One region of the Bacillus sp. BC08 genome, then DNA from elsewhere that is predicted to be linked to it. Evidence: a T-box and tRNA genes for the amino acid it is inferred to sense, from the RefSeq annotation. Region 1 holds a T-box; the other holds one or more tRNA genes.
The links. The T-box of region 1 lies ahead of ileS2 (isoleucine--tRNA ligase). A T-box ahead of a tRNA ligase gene usually reads a tRNA of that ligase, here a tRNA-Ile.

Region 1 (12,094 bases):
ACCACCAACGATTGTCATTACCGGCCATCCTTGGCATTTCCAACCTGCGAATGGTGTATTTTTTCCTTTTGATAAAAATGTTGTTGGGTCAATCTCTTCTTCTTGTTCTAAATCAATGATTGTAATATCAGCTGTTCTACCTTCTTTCAGGCGACCTGCTTCTAAGCCGAATGTATCAGCTGGTTTTTCTGTTAAGAATTGAATTAACTGTTCTAATGTAATAATTCCTTTTTTCACAAGGTTTGTGTATAGCAGTGGGAATGCTGTTTCAAAACCAGTAATTCCGAATGGTGCTCTTTCCATTCCTTGCGCTTTTTCTTCCGCTGTATGCGGTGCATGATCAGTTGCGATCATATCGATTGTTCCATCTAGTAAACCTTCAATTAGTGCTGCGTGATCTTCTTTTCCACGAAGCGGTGGGTTCATTTTAAAGTTCGGGTCAGCTGATGGGATATCATCTTCACATAACACTAGATGGTGAGGTGTTACTTCTGCTGTTACTTTAATTCCAGCGCGTTTCGCATCACGGATTACACGTACAGATCCTTTCGTACTTACGTGACATACGTGATAGTGACAATCTGCCGCTTCAGCTAGCAGTATATCCCTTGCAATATGTACAGATTCACATACTGATGGGATACCGTTTAATCCATGTTTCTCAGAAAACTTCCCTTCATGTACACAACCTTTATTAATAAGAGTATTCTCTTCACAGTGCGCAACCACTGCCATATTTAATTTCGCTGCACGCTTCATTGCAGCTAACATCATGCTAGCATCTTGTACGCCTACACCGTCATCAGTGAAAGCAAATGCTCCAAGTTCTTTTAACGTCTCGAAATCTGTCATTTCAGAACCTGCTTGGCGTACTGTAATTGCTCCGTATGGTAGTACGTTGACATGCGCTTTTTCTTTAATACGATTTTGCAAGTCTTCCATATGTTCTCTGCAATCTGGTACTGGGCGTGTATTTGGCATTGCACAAATTGTAGTGAATCCACCTTTTGCGGCTGCTAGCGTACCTGTTTCAATTGTTTCTTTATGTTCACCACCTGGTTCACGAAGATGTACGTGTACATCTACTAATCCAGGTGCGATTAACTTTCCGTTCACATCGATTACTTCAGCATTATCTGCCGTAATATTTTCTGCTACCTTAGCGATTTTACCGTCTTGTACGAGAAGATCTGTTGCTACGATTTTTCCTTCTTCATTCATATAACGACCATTTTTAAACAAGTAATTCATGTTTCATTCCTCCTAATACATTTGGTAAGGCGCGTTTTAGTACAGCCATTCTTACGTAAACTCCATTTTCCATTTGTTTAAATATGCGTGAACGCTCACACTCAACAAGTTCACTTGCAATTTCAACATCACGGTTTACAGGAGCTGGATGCATAATAATGCTTCCTTCTTTCATACGCTTTTCTCTTTCCACTGTTAATCCGTGTTTCTCATGATACTCTTTCATAATGTCTGTTTCATAATGATCATGACGCTCATGTTGTACACGAAGTAACATCATTACATCCACTTCTGGAACAAGTTCATCTAATGGTTTGTATGTTCCAAATGTGCTGTCTTTATCTTTCCACTCTTCTGGACTTGCAAAGTAAATTGTTGCACCCAGTTTCGTTAATGCTTCTGCATTAGAACGTGCTACTCGGCTATGACGAACATCTCCTACTATCGCAATCTTTAATCCTTCAAATCTTCCAAACTCTTGTTTAATTGTAAGAAGATCGAGTAGGCACTGTGTTGGGTGGTTTCCACATCCATCTCCAGCGTTTAAGATTGGGATATTTACCTGATCTTTTAGTTCATCGAAGTAGCGATCTTGCTCATGGCGGACGATTACCGCTTTTGTTCCGATTGATTCTAGTGTTCTTATCGTATCGTATAAAGTTTCTCCTTTTTGTACGCTAGATGCATCAGCTGAAAAGTTTAAAACTTCAAGTCCTAATCGCTTCTCAGCAACTTCAAAGCTAAATCTCGTTCTCGTACTATTCTCAAAGAACAAGTTCGCAACAAAAGTTTGCTCTGTCGTTTTGCTCTCTTTTCCATTCGCGAAATCTTCTGCGTCTTTTAGGATTTCTGAAATTTCTACTTCCGATAATTCACTCATCGTTAACAAATGGCTCATCGTCATCCCTCATCTTTCTGATTTTTATGTTACCACTTTTGTATATTTATAACAACCTTCGTATAAAAATACCCTAGTCATGTGAGACTAGGGTGCAAGGAAGAAGCCACCCTTTCCGGTCTCACAGGACTGAATTAAAAGGTTATTATTATGAAGCAATCTGCTTAGATTGTTTTATTTGTTTCGTTTCTGGTAGTAGTAGATTTAACAGGACACCTACAATTGCTGCTAGTGCCATTCCTTCTACTTGGAACGATTCTCCTACGTGAAGTACCGCTCCACCAATACCGATTACTAGTATTACTGATGCAATCATTAAGTTTCGTTTGTCACTTAGGTCTGTTTTATCATCTACCATCATGCGTAATCCACTTGATGCGATTACACCGAATAGTAAGATTGATACGCCACCCATAACCGGTGTTGGGATTGAATGAATCAGTGCAGAAATCTTACCGATAAACCCGAACACGATTGCGAACACTGCTGAACCGATGAATAAGTATACACTGTATGCTCTCGTAATTGCTAGCACACCGATGTTTTCACCATACGTTGTATTCGGTGGTCCACCGATCAGTGATGCGATTAATGTTGCTACTCCATCACCGAAGATTGAACGGTGTAAACCTGGTTTTTCAATTAAATCTCTTTTAATAACATTTCCAAGTACAATTTGATGTCCGATATGTTCTGAAATTGTTACTAGTGCAACTGGTACCATCAAGAGTACAATCTTCCACGAAAATTCCGGAGTATATGTTACAAATGGTACTGTGAAATCTGGTACAACAAACCATTTTGCCTCAGCTACCGGCTTTAAGTCTACTAGCCCTTGGAAGTAAGCGAAGATATATCCGCCGATAATGCCAAGTAACACTGGTATGATACTGAAAAATCCTCTTCCGAATATAGAGCAGATAATTGTAATTGCTAACGTTACTAATGCTACTGAAAAGTGTGTAAAGCTATATTTTCCATCCGCACCGTTCATCGCCATGTTAACTGCTGTATGTGCTAAAGCTAGACCGATTACCATTACTACTGGACCAACTACGATTGGCGGAAGTAATTTCATAATCCACTCTGATCCTGACTTCTTAATTCCGAGTGAAATTAAGATGTACACAAGTCCTGCTAACAAACCACCGAGCATTGCTGCTCCAGGTCCACCTGCTGTTTTCGCTGTTATTATCGGTGCGATAAAGGCGAATGATGATCCTAGATAGGCAGGTACTTGACCTTTCGTTATAAGAAGAAACGCTAGCGTTCCTAATCCACTTGATATTAATGCTACTGACGGATTCAATCCTGTTAAAAACGGAACCAGCACTGTTGATCCAAACATCGCGAACAAATGTTGTATACTTAAAAATAACCATTTTCCCGGTTTCGGTACTTCATTAACGTCTAACACTGGCTTTTGTTCCATTGTTACATCCTCCTTCAGTTTAATTCTTTGCAATAAAAAAACTCTTTGTGCCTGTGCACAAAGAGTCCTACACTTTCGTATGCCAAATTTGACATATGAAAGCCAAGACCCTTTGGCAGCCTCACAGGACTACATTTAAAAGGGCTTTACTTATCGTATATGCTTACTCGATCTTGTTGATCTGTCTCTTGCAAATCAACTTCGATACGCTCTTCACTTGATGTTGGAATGTTCTTTCCTACATAATCAGCGCGAATTGGTAGTTCACGATGACCTCTATCAACAAGAACCGCCAGTTGGATTTGTGATGGTCTACCTAAATCCATAAGAGCATCCATTGCTGCTCGAACTGTTCTTCCTGTATATAATACATCATCTACAAGGATAACTTTTTTCTTCGTAATATCTACAGGGATATCAGAACCTTTTACAAGTGGTTCTTCATTTTTGGATTGTAGTGTTAGATCATCACGATATAACGTAATATCTAGCTCTCCAACTTCCATTTCTTTTCCTTCAATTTGACCAATTCGTTCTGCCAAACGTTGTGCAATAAAAATTCCACGAGTTTTAATTCCGACAAGAACACAATTATCGACACCTTTATTTCGTTCCACGATTTCATGACTAATTCGTGTTAAAGCGCGGCGAATCATTTGGTCATCTAAAACGACTGCTTTCTCTTGCATGCTCTACACCTCCAAGCTTTTTTTCTTGCGTGAGAGTAATGGTATAAAAAAAGTCCTCTCAGCGTGTGCGAGAGGACTTTTGAAAAAAGGGTACAACATACCCTATGTATTTCAAACCGTTACCTTCTCAACCTCACGGGGCTGTGTTAAAGGATCATTATTTAACTGTTGTCAGTATCTCAGTTTTCTTATGATTTGTCAATACTATTTTCGTAAAATATTTAATGCATCTTCAAACACTTCTGGAATCGGTGCCTCAAACTGAATATACTCACCAGTACGAGGATGGTCGAATCCTAAAATACCTGCGTGAAGTGCTTGCCCATTCATGTCTAATGTTTTCTTCGGACCATATTTTGGATCTCCTGCAAGTGGATAGCCAATGTATTTCATATGAACACGAATTTGGTGTGTACGTCCTGTTTCTAAGCGACATTCTACAAGTGTGAAATCTTTAAAGCGTTCTAACACTTGGAAGTGCGTAACAGCATGCTTACCATTTTCATCAACTGTCATGCTTTGACGTTCTTTCTTATCGCGAGCAATTGGCGCATCGATAGTTCCTTTATCATGCGGAATCACACCGTGTACGATTGCTTTATAACGTCTTGTTACTGTTTTTGCTACAAGTTGATTTACAAGTGATTCGTGTGCCATATCATTTTTAGCAACCATTAATAGGCCTGATGTATCTTTATCAATACGATGCACGATACCTGGACGCATTACACCGTTAATGCCTGATAAGTCTGTACAGTGGTGCATAAGACCGTTCACAAGCGTACCACTTGTATGACCTGGTGCTGGATGTACAACCATACCACGCGGCTTATTAACAACGAGTACATCTGCATCTTCATAATAAATTTCTAAGTTCATATCTTCTGCTTGAATATCTAACTCTTCTGGATCAGGAATCGTTACTGTAATTTCATCGTTTTCTCTAACCTTATAATTCACTTTTACCGACTTTCCATTAACTGTAACAACATCATCTTTAATCCATTGTTGTACTTGTGAACGTGACCATTCACTGTTTATTTCTGCAACGAATTTATCAATTCGCTCGCTTTTTTGTTCTTCTGCAACTGTTACTTGTACTACTTCACTCATTCAATTACTCCTTCGTTTTCTTGCCTTCTAATAATGTTTGAATAATAATTAATACAACACCAATACATAATGCTGAATCAGCTATATTGAATACTGGATAGTTGTACGAGAAAATATACACGTGAATGAAATCCACTACTTCTTGTCTAAATACACGATCAATGAAATTACCAATTGCTCCGCCTAATATTAGACCTAATGAAATTCCTAGAAGTTTGTCTGTTTTCGCATATCTTTTCATATAAATTACGATAAATGCTACAAAAACGACTGTAATAATGTAGAAAAACCACATTTTATTTTCTAAAATCCCCCAGGCAGCTCCTCTATTTCGATGTGATGTTATGTATAATACATTATCGATAATCGGAATGCTCGTACCCAATTCCATGTTCTTTACAATTAGCCATTTCGATATTTGATCGATGGCAATGACAAATAACGCTATTACATAATATATCATTTTCATTTCCCCCACAAAGACAGTGTACCTCAAAATTTTAGCATAGCTGCAACCTTTTCACAATGAACCTTTATAGAAGAATAAAATAAATTAAAAAAAGGTAATATAATATCGTTGTGCGCATTCATACATTTACTTTTTCATAGAAAAATTCATGAATGGTACGGGCAGTCGGCATAGTCTTCATTTGTTTTACCGAAATTACTCTCCCTGTCTCTTCACAAATACCATACATATCTATTTCCATTTTAAATAATGCACGTTCTACATCTTTTAAGTCCTCTTTTATATCATGTAATAGGAGTTTTTTCTTTATCTCTTCCTTAATTTCATATCCAAGCTCTTCGCTAAACTCTGTATCATATTTGTGCATTACCTCTTTAGCTAGCCTCTCTTGTAACTCTTTTCGCATCAATTGCAATTCTTCTTTGATTTCCATATACATTTCATTCACGTGTACATTCCTCCCAGCTGCAATGTACGATTAGTGTGTCCGAAATTTCTATGCTTACCTCACACACATTTTTCCTTCATAGGAAAGAGAGTGAAAGTAATTTCAATATATCTTCAATAAAAAAACTGACTGCACTTAGGCACAGTCAGTTTTTTATTACTTTACATAGTTTTCTTTAACAACTGTTGCGCAACGCTCACATAATGTTTCATGTTCAGCATCTTTACCAATTGTTTCTGAAACTACCCAACAACGTTCACACGTTTCACCAGTTGCTTGAGCAACAACAACCGCTGTATGCTCATACTTCGGCGCATCTGCTGGCGCTTCTTCCATCATGCCACCAAGTTTATACTCAGAGACGATGAATAATTGCTTTAAGTCTTCGCTAATAGACTCTAACATAGCTTTCATTTCTGCGGTTGGATATAACGTAATGCTTGCATTTAATGACTTACCGATTACTTTTTCATTACGAGCTACTTCTAACGCTTTTAATACGTCATCACGTAATGTCATAAATGCATCCCATTTTGTTTTTAATTCTTCCGCACCATCTAATTGTACAGCTTCTGGCATATCAGTTAATTGTACACTTTCTTCTGTTACACCTGGAACATATGGCCATACTTCATCAGCCGTATGCGGTAAGATTGGTGTTACAAGTTTCGTCAACGCAACAAGAACATCATATAATACAGTTTGAATTGCACGACGATCTTCATGGTTTGCACCTTCAATGTATAAAATGTCTTTTGCAAAGTCTAAGTAGAATGAACTTAAATCAATTGTACAGAAGTTATGAATTGCATGATATACAGCAGCGAAGTCGTATGTTTCATATGCTTCTTTTACTTTTGTAATTAAGTCATTTAATTTCACTAACATGTAACGATCTACTTCACGAAGTTCAGCTACAGCTACTGTATTTTCACTTGGCTTAAAGTCATCTAAGTTTCCTAATAAGAAACGGAATGTGTTACGGATTTTACGATACACTTCTGCTACTTGTTTTAAAATATCATCTGAAATACGTACATCAGATTGATAGTCAACAGAAGATACCCATAAGCGTAAAATGTCTCCGCCTAATTGATCCATAATTTTCTTCGGTACGACGATGTTTCCAATCGACTTACTCATTTTACGTCCTTCACCATCTAATACGAAACCATGGCTTAGTACGCCTTTATATGGAGCTTTACCTGTTACAGCAACTGCTGTTGATAATGAAGAGTTAAACCAACCACGATACTGGTCAGATCCTTCTAAATATAAATCAGCTGGACGTTGTAAGTCATCGCGCTCTTCTAATACCGCTTGGTGAGAAGAACCTGAATCGAACCATACATCCATGATGTCTGTTTCTTTACGGAATTCACCATTCGGGCTACCTGTATGTGTAAATCCTTCTGGTAATAGATCCTTCGCTTCACGCTCAAACCATACGTTAGAACCGTGCTCACGGAATAAATCTGCTACATGGTTAATTGTTTCATCTGTAATAATTGGATCGCCATTCTCTGCATAGAATACAGGGATTGGCACACCCCATGCACGCTGACGAGAAATACACCAGTCACCACGGTCACGAACCATATTATGAAGACGAGTTTCTCCCCATGCTGGTACCCACTTTGTTTCCGCAACGGCTTCTAATAATTCTTTACGGAACGCTTCAATAGATGCAAACCACTGTGCTGTCGCACGGAAAATAATTGGTTTTTTCGTTCTCCAATCATGTGGGTATGAATGCGTAATGAATGTCAGTTTTAGTAACGCGCCTACTTCTTCTAATTTCTCTGTAATTGGCTTGTTAGCTTTATCATAGAATAAGCCTTCAAATCCAGGTGCTTCATTTGTTAATACACCTTTATCATCAACTGGACAAAGTACTTCTAATCCATACTTTTTACCAACAACGAAGTCATCTTCCCCGTGCCCTGGTGCTGTATGAACACAACCTGTACCTGCATCTGTTGTTACGTGATCTCCTAGCATAACTAATGAATCACGATCGTAGAATGGATGTTTTGCAACTGTATACTCAAGTTCGCTACCTTTTACCGTTTTCACAACTTCAGTATTTTCCCACTCTAACGTTTTTGCAACTGTCTCAAATAGTTCAGAAGCAATAATATATTTTTCATCATTTACTTTTACAATAGCGTATTCAAGTTCTGGGTGAACAGAAATACCTAAGTTTGCAGGTAACGTCCAAGGTGTTGTTGTCCAGATAATGAATTTCTCATCACCTTCTAATACGTTCTTTCCGTCTTTTACAGGGAATGCTACGTAAATAGATGCTGATTTTTTATCTTGATATTCAATTTCAGCTTCTGCTAAAGCTGATTCACTCGTTGGAGACCAGTAAACTGGTTTTTGCCCTTTATAGATATAACCTTTTTTCGCCATATCACCAAACACTTTAATTTGTTGTGCTTCATAAGCTGGCTCTAAAGTAATGTATGGGTTATCCCAATCAGCACGTACACCTAAACGCTTAAATTGTTCACGTTGACGTTCTACTTGCTCATATGCATACTCTGCACATAACTTACGGAACTCAGCAACTGTCATTTCTTTACGCTTTACACCTTTATTTGTTAAAGCTTGCTCAATTGGTAAACCATGTGTATCCCAACCTGGTACATATGGTGCACAGTAACCAGTCATTGATTTATAACGAACAATAAAGTCTTTTAACACTTTATTTAATGCATGTCCCATATGAATGTCACCATTCGCATATGGAGGTCCATCATGCAATACAAATAAAGGACGACCTTTCGTATGTTCTTGTACCTTTTCATAAATATTCATTTCAGCCCACTGTTCTTGCATTGCAGGCTCACGTTTTGGTAAATTCCCACGCATTGGGAACTCTGTTTTTGGCATTAGTAATGTATTTTTGTACTCCATGCTCAATTCCTCCTTACATGTATAAAAGAAACACTTAAAAAACGGAATAAAAAAGAGACCTTCTCATCCCAAAAAGGGACGAGAAAGTCTCCCGCGGTACCACCCTAGTAGATCCTATACATATGTATACAATCCTCTTTATATTCTTAACGCGAATATACGCCTACGCTTACTCTATTTGTTCAGCGCGGAACTCCAGGGTGATATTCCCATTATCTCCTTATCCTGAGCTTACACCATCCTCAGTTCGCTATATAAGGTATAAAAAAGGTACTTATCCCTATCTTCGTTTTTCTTAATAAATATGTTGTTTAAAATTATATGTAATAATGAGAAAAACGTCAAGCTTACACTGTTTCTTCTTTTTTTAACAGTTCATCTACTTCGTCTTCTAACTCAATTAGTTTATCCCAATCATCGTTGTTTAACATTTCAAGCTGTGTTTCTAGTAACATACGGAAACGAGTGCGGAATACTTTCGCTTGTTTCTTTAGCTCTTCAATATCAAAAGCAACTTTTCTTGATTTTACTAACGCTTCGTTAATAATACGGTCTGCATTCTTTTCAGCTTCACGTACGATTAATTTCGCTTCTTTTTGCGCATTACGTTTTACTTCTTCCGCTGCTTCTTGTGCAACAACGATCGATTTATTTAACGTATCTTCAATATTAGAGAAATGATCTAACTTTCCTTCTAATTGCGCAACTTTTTCTTCTAAAGCTTTTTTCTCACGAATGACTAATTCATAATCTTTGATAATTTGATCAAGAAACTCATTTACTTGATCTTCATCATAGCCACGGAATCCGCGACCAAATTCTTTGTTATGAATATCTAATGGTGTTAACGGCACAACGCCACCTCCAAGTAATTATCTAAATTTCCTCTTTCAATTATATCTTTTCTTCGACAAAATAGGAGGATTTCCTTCTAAAAAACCAATCATTTTAGTATACCATACAAAATTCTCCATTTGTCGCGCTTTGTTCTACCTTCTACAGAAAACAATTTACTTCGCCCATATCCTCTCACTGAAAAAACATCTCCTGGATAACATTCATAAGAAGTTTGCTCCACTGTTTTCCAATTCACTTTTACTAAACCATTTTTTATGAAAGGTTGTACTTTTTGTCTGGATATATGTAACATTTCAGCTAATATAACATCTAAACGAAGTGAAGAAACCGTTCCAGATTTCTCTCCCCACGTTTCTTGCATCTGTAGAATTTTTTCTCCTTGCACTGGCGATAAGGAAACTTTTGCTTTCCCTATAGATTGTAAGTTCATCTCAATATAAGATACAACTTCTTTTGCGACTACAATTTGGGCACGATCTTCTTGAAGCAAAATATCACCACATTTTTCTCTCGTTAAACCGAGAGACATAAATGTACCTAATATTTGCCTATGCTCTAGCGTATAAAACTTGGAAGGATAGTCAATTTCCAATACTTCTACTTGAAATTCCTCTTCATTCACTTCTAGATAATCTGGATAAATGAGTGCTCTTTTACGCTCTGCATGAGGCGTTGCACCATCAAATTGTACAGCAACATCTCCTTGCCCTACTACCATAGTGACAATTTGTTGTTGTCTTGGATCAAGGAAATCTGTTAATTTCACTTGATGGTACTCCGCTGCTCGCTTCCACTCTAACACTTTATCCACAAAGACCTCTTCATCAGGTCTGAAATGTTCGTAGATGCTCATGTATTTAACCTCTTACTATAAGAAATAGCGGAATATACTTACTAAACCATTCGTAGCAAGCTTTAACGCAAAAATCGCAACGAGTGGAGAGATATCAATCATACCAAGCGGTGGAATAAATCTGCGAAATGGTTCTAAATACGGTTCACAAATACGAGCAAGAATTTCTCCAAAAGCTGATTCCTTTGCACCAGGGAACCACGATAGAAGAATGTAAATAATAAGTGCCCACGAGTAAATCTCGATAGCAGTAATTAAAATGTTTAAAACTGTTACCATGGCGTATTACCACCTCTTTATATTTGTGTCTTCCTCTTCACCGAACAACTCTGAAATTGCACCAACAATATCTACATTTTCAGGCGTACACATAAATGTTTTCGGTCCTATTTTTTGAATGTCCCCGCCTATAGCGTATACAGTACCACTTAAAAAGTCAACGATACGTACAGCTTGATCAGTAGACATTCGTTGTAAATTAATTACAACAGCTCGTCTACCTTTTAAATGGTCCGCAATCCCTTGCGCTTCTGAATATGTGCGTGGTTCTAATAAAACAACTTTTGAAGATTGCTTTGCCGTTTCAATGCTCACAACATTTTGTTTCGGTTGCGCTTTTGGAAACGTAACATCTTGTTGTTCTGGCGGATCTTGCTGCTTCTTCATGTCTGTTTGCTCCTTTTCATAACTATATTGAGCTGCTTCTTTTTCTTCTGGTGTATCAAAAAAGAAGTATTTTACTTTTGACCAACTCATAATAAGATTCTCCTTCCTTTTACGCTTTTCCTACTAAGATCGTCCCCAAACGAATATATGTAGCACCTTCTTCAATTGCAATCGTGTAATCATTAGACATTCCCATTGATAACTCTCTGCATGGCGCATGTAATAATTCTAGCTCCTGCACCTCTGTTTGTAGCTTACGTAACTCCTTAAAACAGCGTCTGATTTCTTCCTCTTCTTCTGTAAACGGAGCCATTGTCATTAGTCCAACCACTTCAATCTTATCCAGTTCTTGCAAACTTTGAATAAAAGAAATCGTTTCTTCTATTGCCAATCCTTGCTTTGATTCTTCAGATGATGTTTTCACTTGAATAAAACATTTCACTTTTTTATCAGCACGTTTTTGAATTTCTTTTGCAAGTGAAAGACGATCTAACG
Region 2 (12,094 bases), 340 kb from region 1:
TGCGGATGCATTAAGTCACGTGACATTATCGGGTATTGCTGCAAGTTTGCTACTAGAAAAAACAATTTTTACAGGAGGATTTTTAAATCCTTTATATATGGGAATGTTTTTTTCTATTGGTGGGGCGTTACTAATTGAAAAATTACGTACTGTATATAAACATTATCAAGAATTAGCAATTCCGATTATTCTTTCAGCAGGAATGGGGATTGGGGTTATTTTTATATCACTTGCAAATGGATTTAACACTGATTTATTTAGTTATTTATTTGGGAGTGTAAGTGCTGTAACAAGTACAGATTTAATCATTATTGGCATTGTAGCAATTGTTGTTATTGTAACGATTACTTTATTATACAAAGAGTTATTTTTACTATCGTTTGATGAGGAATACGCTGTATCAACTGGTTTGAGTGCAAAGTGGATTCATTTTATTTTCATTATATTGGTTGCTCTTGTTATTGCAGTATCAATGCGTGTAGTAGGGGTTCTTCTCGTATCATCATTAATGACGTTACCAGTTGCAGCAAGTATTCGTATTGCGAATGGATTTAAACAAACAATTTTCTTTTCCATTTTATTTGGTGAGATTGCAGTAATTGGTGGAATGTTTGCTTCGTATCAACTTGATCTAGCACCAGGTGGTACAATTGTTATGATAGCAGTTCTTATTTTAATTGGTGCGATTTTATGGAAAAAGAAAAAAACTGCATAAAGTAGGGATAGATATGAATCTAACAGAAGCTTTACGCCTAATGAAAGATAAAGGATACAAACATACTGGGAAAAGGGAAGAAATGCTCAGGCTATTTGCAGCTCATAATCGTTATTTAACGGCGAAAGACGTTTTAGAGCATATGAAGGATGATTATCCAGGTCTTAGCTTTGATACGATTTATCGTAACTTAACGGTGTTTGCTGAAATTGGTGTTCTGGAACAAACGGAATTAAATGGTGAAAAACATTTTCGTTTTACATGTTCTATTATGGAACATCATCATCATTTTATTTGTTTAGATTGCGGGGGGACGAAAGAGATTACTTCCTGCCCGATGGATTTTATGAATAAAGATTTTAACGGTTATGAAGTAACCGGTCATAAGTTTGAAATATACGGCCGTTGTCCAAAATGTGCAAAGTAAAAGCTCGTCAGTTATATAACTGACGAGCTTTTACGTAGAAAAGAAGGTTGCTCACAAATATTGTGGCAACCTTCTTTTTATTGTTCTTGTGTTTCTTTTTCTTTTTCTCGTTCAGCAGCCATTTCAGCAGCGATTACGTCGATTTCTTTTTTCAGTTCTTCTACCATGATTTCTTCTGGTACTTTACGAACAACTTGCCCTTTACGGAATAATAATCCTTCTCCACGTGCACCGGCAATACCGATATCAGCTTCACGAGCTTCACCCGGACCGTTTACAGCGCAGCCAAGTACTGCAACTTTAATTGGTACTTTTAGTGTAGAGATGTATTCTTCTACCTCGTTAGCGATGCTAATTAAGTCAATTTCAATACGACCGCAAGTTGGACAAGAAATAAGTGTTGCTGCATTAGATGCAAGGCCGAATGACTTTAATAGTTCACGTGCAACTTTTACTTCTTCAACTGGGTCAGCACTTAATGAAATACGTAGTGTATTTCCGATGCCTTTATTTAAGATTGCTCCAAGACCAGCGGCACTTTTTACAGTTCCGGCAAATAATGTTCCAGATTCTGTAATGCCTAAATGTAATGGATAATCAAAAGCACGTGCAGCTTTTTCGTATGCTTCAATTGCTAAATTAACATCAGAGGCTTTCATAGATACGATAATATCGTGGAAATCTAAGTCCTCTAAAATTTTAATGTGATGTAGGGCGCTCTCGACCATACCATCTGCAGTTGGGTATCCGTACTTTTCTAAAATGTGACGCTCTAATGAACCTGCGTTTACACCGATACGGATTGGAATACCGCGTTCTTTTGCTGCATTTACAACAGCTTCTACTTTATGGCGACGACCAATGTTACCTGGATTGATACGTACTTTATCAATGCCACCTTCAATTGCTTTTAAAGCAAGGCGATAATCAAAATGAATATCAGCAACAAGTGGAATGTTGATTTGTTTTTTAATATCAGCAATAGCATTTGCTGCGCGTTCGTCTGGAACAGCAACACGCACGACTTGACAGCCAGCTTCTTCTAAACGTTTAATTTCAGCAACTGTTGCTTCAACATCATGTGTTTTTGTTGTTGTCATACTTTGTATAATTAATTCATTATTACCGCCAATTGTTAAATTACCGACTTTAACTGGACGTGTTTTTGTACGATGAGTCATTTCATTCACGAATAGATCGCTCTCCTTATAAAAGAAGTTTCTTATTTAGTCCCTCATATCAATGATAGTATACGTGATACAGGGCTATAGAAACCGAAGTGCTCGGTTTCACTTTTACTATTGTATCAGCGCCTTGATGTAATTGACAAGGATTAAGTGATCGCTTATTGATATAACGGGAATTTATAAGACTTTCCAATTTGTATTTTTGTAGCAGATGTATTTTTATTTAATTGTTTAAAATCATCAATTACTTTTTCGATAGAAGGAATTTTCTTCTTATTGATCGCTTCTGTAATGGAAAGAACCGTATCACCTGTTTTGACTTCTATTGTTTTATAAGTGACATCTGTTTCTTTTTTTGTTTCTGTTTTGTTCTCTTTATTTTGTTTTGTATCTGTACTTTCTTGTTTTAACGTTTGGGCCGCATTCGTTTTTTTATATGAACTTAACATCGGTAAAGTGCCGATTTTTATATCGTAATAAAATATATAACCAAGAACAAGCACGAATAAGAATATACCTAATCTCTTCATATTCTTCACTCCTTTGCTAGGAATATATGCTTGTCCAAAAAAAAAATGCCTATTTAGGCATTTTTTCGTTCTTATTTTTCTTTCGGTTTTGGAACTTCTTTAATCGTTAAGTATAGAACAATTAAAACAACTGCGATATAAATGAATGTTGAACCAGGTACAACGATTTTGAATAAATCCATAATCATAAAGAAGATTGTTGGAATTGTGTAGCTGTAAGCAGTTAATGTCCATACTTGCTTATAAGATAATTTACGTTGACCACTCATAGCAGAACCTATAAACGCAAGTAAAGTAATTCCTAAGAAAGTAATGAACAATTGGAATAGGTACACTAACACGCCAATAACGGCTAGTAAAATTGGATAAATACTATCGAATACAGAAATAAAATCTTGCAAATCTTTCTTCTCAAGAGATGTCCCTAATAAATCATTATAGGAGTATGTTTGTTGCTGACCATTTCCTATAGAAACTACTTTATCTTTTAAAATAAATAAACCAGTTTTGTTTTGATATTGTTCTATATCTGTTGTATTGGGATCAAATACGAAAAGAGCATCTCCCTCTTCCTTTTGAATAGGTTGTTCAATATCAGCTTTTAGTTCACCATTTTCGATTTTGAAATCAGGTAAATCTTTTTCGATAGCTTGATTTACCATAGTAACACTATCTTGGATAAAGCTACCGTAAAAGAATGTTCTTGGAATAGTAGTGATTAGACAAAGTAGCATAATATACAAAATGGTTTTTCCGATTTTTTGAAAACGGAATAGCGCCATATCTTTAGGCGAATATACGCTTTTTGCTAATTGGGTAAATATGGACATAGATTCACTTCCTTTATGTATGTATAAAATCATTGTAACGTAGGAATCTAGAGAATCTCAAGATATATTATATTTACATATAGTGGAGATAACTAAATTTCTTTTTATTAATTTTCTTCTTTCACATGAGAAAAATACAATTGACACTTTTCTTTTCTATATGGTAAATTTATCTTACATTTCTTAAAGGATATATCCGATAGGAATTCCTTTATTTGATATGTTGTTACATACATAATTGTGGACCCTTAGCTCAGCTGGTTAGAGCAGACGGCTCATAACCGTCCGGTCGTAGGTTCGAGTCCTACAGGGTCCATATCCATTTCACATGTTTATTACGTCAGTAGGAAGCTTCCTTGTAGAAGGGAGCTTTTTTTACGGAATATATGAGCATTTTAATTGAAAAGAAGTGGGAATTTTGCTACGTTAATGATAGCAAGACAATGTGATTTATTTGTTTGCACCCTATGGCAATTAGGGTAGAATAAAGTTGTATGTCACTTAAGTGGCAATACATAAACTGGGAGGAATATAACAATGGCAAAACACGAATTACCAAATTTACCTTATGCGTATGATGCTTTAGAGCCTCACTTTGACAAAGAAACAATGAACATCCATCATACAAAACACCATAACACGTACATTACAAACTTAAACGCTGCTTTAGAAGGTCATGCAGAATTAGCTGACAAAAGCGTAGAAGAATTAGTTGCAAACTTAAACGAAGTACCAGAAGCAATCCGTACAGCAGTACGTAACAATGGTGGCGGACATGCTAACCATACATTCTTCTGGACAATCTTATCTCCAAACGGCGGCGGACAACCAGTAGGCGAACTTGCAACTGCAATTGAAGCGAAATTCGGTAGCTTCGATGCATTCAAAGAAGAATTCGCAAAAGCTGGCGCAACTCGTTTCGGTTCTGGTTGGGCTTGGTTAGTAGTAAACAATGGTGAGTTAGAAGTAACAAGCACGCCAAACCAAGATTCTCCTCTAACTGAAGGTAAAACTCCAGTTGTTGGTTTAGATGTTTGGGAACATGCTTACTACCTAAATTACCAAAACCGTCGTCCGGACTACATCGGTGCATTCTGGAACGTTGTAGATTGGAACGCTGCTGAAAAACGTTACCAAGAAGCAAAATAAATGTAATAACGATAGAAAAAAGCTAGGAGAATGCTCCTAGCTTTTTTCTATGCTTTCCTTTACATAATTGGGCTTGTCTTTGGAAGAATAGAACATGAAGTAAAGGAGAGTTGTGTATGAAGTTGAAGCATATAATTGGTGACGTTGAAGTGAATCGGGATTTAGTGTTATTGCTCCTTATTGGAGGCTTATACACGCTCGCAATTTCTTTATCGAATACGTTTGTTAATATTTATTTATGGAAACAAACACAAAATTATGTGAATCTTGGCTTGTATAATTTGGCCAGCGTTGTATTACAGCCTCTCACATTTCTTGTAGGTGGGAAATTAGCGAAACGTATTGATCGCTCAATCTTGTTACGAATAGGCGTAGGCACGTTAGCAATTTTTTTTATCGTTGTTTTAGTAGCGGGAAAAAGCGCTTCTCACTATATTTTATTAATGGGGGCTCTTTTAGGAGTCGGGTATGGTTTTTACTGGCTTGCGTTTAACTTATTAACATTTGAGATTACAGAACCAGAAACAAGAGATTTCTTTAATGGGTTTCTTGGACTTCTTACATCCTTCTCTGGCATGATTGGACCGATAGCAGCTGGATACACAATTTCACGTATGGAAAAATGGAGTGGCTATACGGTCATATTCTTTCTTTCGTTACTGTTATTTGCAATTGCTGTCATTTTAAGCTTTTTTGTATCTAAGAGAGAATGTGAAGGACGGTATGAAATTGTACAAGTATTGAAAGAGCGGCAGATTGATAAAAATTGGGGAAGAATTACACGTGCTCATTTTTTCCAAGGTCTGAGAGAGGGAACGTTTATTTTTGTGATTTCAGTATACGTGTATTTAGCAACTGATAGTGAGCTCGCATTAGGGAAGTATAGCTTAGTAAATTCGGCTGTATCATTTGTGTGTTACTATTTAGTTACTCGGATGTTAAAGAAAGAATGGCGAAAAAAAGCAATTTTGCTTGGAGGCATTATTTTATATGCTGTCGTATTTTTAGTTATATTCAATGTTACATACACAAAATTACTTATTTATGCAGCTTGTATTGCGATTGCATACCCTATTTTACTCGTTCCGTACGGGTCCATGACATATGATGTAATTGGCAGAGCGAAAAATGCGAGAGAGTGGCGTGTAGAGTATGTAGTTGTCCGAGAATTATGGTTAAATGCAGGAAGAATTTGTTCGATTTTAAGTTTTTTATGTGCTGTACTATTCTTTCCGCCTGAAAAAAGTTTACCTTACTTATTATGTATTTTAGGTGCAGGACATTTTCTAATCTATTTTGCAGTTAAAAATGTCAAATATGATGAGGGAAATGCGAGTAAAACAAGTGCTGTAACGCAAGCGACTGCGCAGAATCAAACAGAATCAGAAGGTTAACTTCTCGGTTGTTTTATGCTAGAATAGAAAAAGATGTAAGACAGCAGTGAGGACACCTGTATGAAGGTGTCCCTTTCACATTACATAGCTGTTGGTAGAGGGGGTTTGTATGAGCAAGAAGCAGAAACAACAAAAGAAAAAGACTCACGTTCCTTTTCGGTTAAACGTGCTGTTTTTCTGCGTGTTTTTAATGTTCTCCGCGGTTATTGTAAGGCTTGGATATGTACAAATTGTTCGCGGTGAGGAATATAAGAATGAAGTGGAGAGGAAAGAGAACTCGACAATAAGTAATCCTGTACCACGTGGGAAAATATTTGACCGTTATGGACGAGCTGTAGTAGATAATGCAGCTGTACGTACGATTACATTTACAAAAATGAAAGGATCAACTGCAGAGGCTCGCTTAGAAACAGCGGAAAAGCTAGCAGATTTGATTGAAGTACCGACAGATAAATTAACAGATCGCGATAAAAAAGATTATTGGCTTGCTATGCATAAAGAGGAAGCCAAAGAAAAAATTACGAATAAAGATCGTCAAGAGTTAAAAGATAAAAAAATTGACGATAAAGAATTAGATGAGCGTCAACGAAATCGCGTGACAGAAGAAGAAGTGAATCAATTATCCGCAAAAGATTTAGAAATACTAGCGATTAAAAGCAAAATGGACGGCGGATATGCAATGACACCTCAAGTTATTAAAAAAGATGCTACAGAACAAGAATACGCGATTATTAGTGAAAATCTAGCAACATTACCGGGTGTAGATACGAATGTTGATTGGGATCGAAAGTATATTTATGATGATTTATTCCGAAGTGTACTTGGCGGGGTGTCAACGTCTGATGAAGGTTTACCTAGAGAAAGACTAGATTACTATCTTGTTCGTGATTATAATCGAAATGATCGCGTAGGAAAAAGTTATCTTGAGCAGCAATATGAAGATAGTTTGCACGGTAATAAAGCAGAAGTGAAAAATATTACAGATAAAAACGGTAATATTTTAGAAACGATTAATGTATCAAAAGGGCAAAGTGGTAATAACCTGAATTTAACAATTGATATGGAATTACAAAAGCGTGTAGAAGAAATTATCACTAAAAATTTATTGAGATATAAAGGGGGACAACCTCTTTTAGATCGTGCATTCGTTGTAATGATGAATCCAAAAAATGGTGAAGTTTTATCTATGGCAGGGAAACAGTTAGTGGAAGAAAATGGAGAAACAAAAGTGCAAGATTTCGCATTAGGAACGATGACAAGCTCTTATCCGATGGGATCAACTGTAAAAGGTGCGACAGTACTTACAGGATATCAAACAGGTGCAATTCAACCGGGTTCATTTCAGCTTGATGAACCAATCAGATTAAAGGGAACGCCACAAAAATCTTCGTGGAAGACGATGGGATATATTAATGATCTGACAGCATTAAAAATGTCTTCTAACGTATATATGTTTAAAACAGCGATGAATCTCGCAGGTGTTCAATATGTGAGAGGTGGTACGTTAGATATACCACAAAAAGCATTTGATACGATGCGTTATTATTTCGGACAGTTTGGACTTGGCGTAAAAACAGGTATTGATTTACCGAATGAATCTGCGGGTCAAACAGGTAGAGGAAATCAGCCAGGTTTCCTATTAGATTTATCAATTGGACAGTATGACACGTATACACCACTTCAATTAGCACAATATGTTTCGACAATTGCAAATGGTGGTTATCGTATGCAACCGCAAGTTGTAAAGGAAATTAGTCAACCGGCAGTGAAACCAGAAGAAACTGGAAAAGTTGTTCATTCAATGGAACCGAAAGTACTAAACCGTATTGATATGCCTGAATCACAAATTAAACGTGTTCAGGAAGGATTTAGACAAGTATTTAATGAGTCTGGTGGTACAGCTGCGAAATACTTTACAGGCGCACCATATAAAGCTGCTGGTAAAACAGGTACAGCTCAAACTGTGTATGGCGGAGATAAAGAGATTGGTAGAAAAGCAAACGGTGAGCGTAAAGAGACATATAACTTAACATTAGTAGGTTATGCGCCACTTGAAGACCCTGAAGTAGCATTTTCTGTTGTTGTACCTTGGGTAGATGATAAATCAGGTATTAACGGATATATTAGCCGTGACATTATGGATGCGTACTTTGATTTGAAAAAAATAGAAAATGGTGAAGCTACAAAAGAGGAAATAGATAATAAAAAGAAAAATAAAGAGCAAGATGATGAATAAAAAAGTTGTAAAAAAAGCACACTATCTGAAAAGATAGTGTGCTTTTTTTTATGGTTCATGCATACGTTTTAATAAAGTGGACAAGCATATCATATCGGAAAATCAAGGGCCTCATAAATGATACTTGTGCATCTTTCTGGAGGACAACGGTTTTATGGACCAATCATCAGTGAAGATGAACAATGGCTACGGATTAAATTTTTACTTAATGTTGATTCTTGTGGAACTTTACAAAACTTTTACAAACAATTAAAACCGAATTAATAGTTTAGCAGTATTCTTATATCTGTAATCCTGTTATTTCCGGTTACTTCTAGGAGGAAGAACACGTGAAATGGATAAGTGCATCGATTAAAGTTTTCATACTGTCGACATGTTTCCTTTATGTTGGCACGTCTACTGCATTTGCTGTGAATGAAATGGGGGAAGTGAGAGTTGATGGATCCTCAACAGTTTTTCCTATTATAGAAGCGGTAGCGGAGGAATATACAAAGGTGCATCCAAACGTGAAAATTTCCATCAGTGTTTCTGGAACAGGAGGAGGATTTAATCGTTTCAGTAAAGGAGAAGTAGATATAAATAATGCTTCGAGAGCAATGAAACAAGTGGAAGAAAATGAAATGAAGAAAAACTCCATTCAGTTTACACCGTTTGAAGTCGCTTACGATGGCCTTACGATTGTTGTAAATCGCCAAAATACTTGGGTAGACAATATGAAGGTAGACGAGTTACGTCTATTATGGAGTGAAGATGGAAGCGAAAAGCGATGGTCACAAATTCATTCATCATGGCCACGTGAACAGGTGAAGTTTTATGCGCCAGGTGTAGACTCTGGTACGTATGATTATTTTCAAAATGTCATCTTACAAAATAGTCGCATTGTAAAAAAAGTCTCTTTGTCTGAAGATGATCAAGTTATTATGCAAGGGGTAATGAATGATAAAAATGCCATTGCTTTTGTAGGATATGCTTATTATATGGCCAATCGAGATAAGGTGAGAGCAATAAAAGTGAATGGTGTACTTCCGACGAAAGATACCATTCAATCAGGTAAGTATAAGCCATTATCTAGGCCGCTATTCGCTTATGTGAATGATGCATCTATCCGAAATAAAATGAATGTAGCAAATTATATTGAGTTTATGATTCAGCATGTAGGTAATCTTGCTGAAGAGGTTGGATATGTAAAATTACCAAAAGAAAAATACAATGAACAGCTGCGGATGTTAACAGAAATAAAAAGGTAATGTCAGGGTGGAAAGGGGTTTTCATCTTTGGCTCATAATGACAAAAGTCAAATTACATTTTCTGTGCAACATTTGATTGAAAGAAATACAAAACAAAGAAAAAAAACGCAGCGAATCAATCGAATCGTTCCATTATTACTAAAAATAATTGCTAGCGTTTCTATTGTAACGACACTTGGAATTATTTTTACATTGGCAAATGAAACATTGATGTTTTTTCAAAAAATACCATTACTGTCCTTTTTGACGGGAAAAGAATGGTTACCTTTTTTTGAAGATCCTAAATTCGGTATATTACCACTTATATGTGGAACGTTCCTTGTAACAGTAATTGCCATGCTCGTAGCAATTCCTATCGGTTTAGCGTGTGCCGTATTTTTAAGCGAATATGCTTCGAACGGTGCAAGGAAAGTATTAAAACCGATGTTAGAACTATTAGCAGGTATTCCGACAATTGTATATGGTTTTTTTGCATTAACAGTTGTCACACCGCTTTTACAACGGATTATACCAGATTTACAGTTTTTTAATGCGATCAGTCCAGGTATTGTTATTGGCTTTATGATGATACCTACAATTGCGTCTCTATCTGAAGATGCGATGAGAGCTGTAGCGAAAGGAACGAAAGAAGCTTCGTTAGCACTTGGAGCAACTCGGTTTGAGATGGTAAAACAAGTCGTGTTTCCTTCAGCTTTTACAGGGATTATGGCAGCGATCATATTAGCTGCTTCCAGAGCAATTGGTGAAACGATGATCGTTGTAATTGCAGCGGGATCTACACCGAATATATCGCTCGATCCGACACACTCTATTCAAACGCTAACAGCCTATATTGTGCAAGTGAGCTTAGGTGATGCTCCGCATGGAACAATTACGTATTACAGCATGTATGCTGTAGGCGCAACTTTATTCTTATTTACTTTTATCATGAACATCATTTCGCAGTCTATTATGCGCCGTTTTAGGAGGGTGACATAATATGCGAATGTTGAATCATAAAAAAATACAAGAGAATATGGCATCACGTTTTTTAAAAGACCGAGTTTACAAATTGTTATTTTATATAGCAATTTTATTTTCAATAGTAATACTGCTTATTTTACTTTTTCAAATTTTTGAAAGAGGTATAAGTTACCTTTCGTTAGATTTCTTTATAAACTTCGCTTCGCGTAATCCGAAAGAAGCTGGGATTGCTGCAGCTTTGTCAGGAACAATATTATTTATGAGTATTGTTATACCAGTCTCCTTTATATTTGGAGTCGGAACTGCTCTTTATTTAGAGCAATATGCGAAGGAATCTATATTTAAAAAGGTAATAGAAATTAATAATCAAACGTTAGCAGGAGTACCTTCCGTTGTATTTGGATTACTCGGCTTAACTATTTTTGTATATGCTCTTCATTTAGGTGAGAGTATTATTGCGGCGGCACTGACGATGAGTTTACTCGTTTTACCGACTGTTGTTGTAGCGAGTCAAGAAGCGATACGATCTGTACCAAGTTCATTATTAGAAGCTTCTTACGGATTAGGTGCTACGAAGTGGCAAACGATGTATCGAATTGTATTGCCATATGCTTTCCCAGGAATTATAACGGGTTGTACGCTAGCGATATCAAGAGCGATTGGAGAAGCGGCACCGTTATTAGTTATCGGGGCACTTGCATTTGCAAATTATGTTCCATTTAGTATGTTTGATAGATTTACAGTTTTACCAATTCAAATTTTTAATTGGATGAGTAGACCGCAAGAAGATTTTCAGTATGTAGCTGCTGCTGGGATGATTGTTTTGTTAGGTTTGTTGCTCTTTATCAATATATTTGTCTTATGGTTACGAAATCGAAAATAAGTTGGAAATGGATGAAAGGGGAATTCAAATGGTAGCAACAGTAGTAAATGTACAGGTGAAAAACGAGGAGAAAATCGAGACTGCACCAAAGAAAGTAGTATTTGATACGAAAAACTTAAATTTATGGTACGGAGAAGACCACGCTTTAAAAGATATTAACTTAAGCATTCATGAGAATGAAGTTACAGCAATTATCGGGCCAAGTGGTTGTGGTAAATCAACGTACTTAAAAACATTAAATCGTATGGTAGAGTTAGTACCGATCGTGCGAACTACAGGTGTAATTGAATATAGAGAGCGCAATATATTTGATAAATCATACCCAGTTGAGGAATTAAGAACTCATGTGGGAATGGTGTTCCAAAAGCCAAATCCATTTCCAAAATCTATTTATGAAAATGTAGCATATGGACCGAAAATTCATGGTATTCGTGATAAGAAAACGTTGGATGAAATTGTTGAAAAAAGTTTACGTGGAGCAGCAATTTGGGATGAGTTAAAAGATCGTTTGCATGATAATGCATACGGTTTAT

Region 2: it encodes a tRNA-Ile, which carries the amino acid that the T-box ahead of ileS2 (isoleucine--tRNA ligase) is inferred to sense. The anticodon was not compared.

The regions. Positions count from the first base shown of each region.
Region 1 is NZ_JBTGPA010000035.1:896,290-908,383, reverse strand. Features, by position in the region: gene pyrC (dihydroorotase) at 1-1,251, opposite strand, end outside; gene pyrB (aspartate carbamoyltransferase) at 1,235-2,149, opposite strand; gene uraA (uracil permease) at 2,298-3,581, opposite strand; gene pyrR (bifunctional pyrimidine operon transcriptional regulator/uracil phosphoribosyltransferase) at 3,728-4,270, opposite strand; gene ACXVYO_RS22930 (RluA family pseudouridine synthase) at 4,475-5,383, opposite strand; gene lspA (lipoprotein signal peptidase LspA) at 5,388-5,846, opposite strand; gene ACXVYO_RS22920 (TraR/DksA C4-type zinc finger protein) at 5,971-6,300, opposite strand; gene ileS2 (isoleucine--tRNA ligase) at 6,457-9,222, opposite strand; T-box leader at 9,294-9,518, opposite strand; gene divIVA (septum site-determining protein DivIVA) at 9,570-10,076, opposite strand; gene ACXVYO_RS22905 (YlmH family RNA-binding protein) at 10,166-10,933, opposite strand; gene ACXVYO_RS22900 (YggT family protein) at 10,949-11,212, opposite strand; gene ACXVYO_RS22895 (cell division protein SepF) at 11,219-11,689, opposite strand; gene ACXVYO_RS22890 (YggS family pyridoxal phosphate-dependent enzyme) at 11,709-12,094, opposite strand, start outside.
Region 2 is NZ_JBTGPA010000035.1:555,250-567,343, forward strand. Features, by position in the region: gene ACXVYO_RS20965 (metal ABC transporter permease) at 1-715, shown strand, start outside; gene ACXVYO_RS20970 (Fur family transcriptional regulator) at 729-1,142, shown strand; gene ispG (flavodoxin-dependent (E)-4-hydroxy-3-methylbut-2-enyl-diphosphate synthase) at 1,220-2,323, opposite strand; gene ACXVYO_RS20980 (hypothetical protein) at 2,488-2,859, opposite strand; gene ACXVYO_RS20985 (DUF1189 domain-containing protein) at 2,931-3,689, opposite strand; tRNA gene ACXVYO_RS20990 (tRNA-Ile) at 3,932-4,005, shown strand; gene sodA (superoxide dismutase [Mn]) at 4,227-4,838, shown strand; gene ACXVYO_RS21000 (MFS transporter) at 4,955-6,232, shown strand; gene ACXVYO_RS21005 (peptidoglycan D,D-transpeptidase FtsI family protein) at 6,342-8,468, shown strand; gene phoX (phosphate ABC transporter substrate-binding protein PhoX) at 8,798-9,715, shown strand; gene pstC (phosphate ABC transporter permease subunit PstC) at 9,743-10,693, shown strand; gene pstA (phosphate ABC transporter permease PstA) at 10,695-11,561, shown strand; gene pstB (phosphate ABC transporter ATP-binding protein) at 11,590-12,094, shown strand, end outside.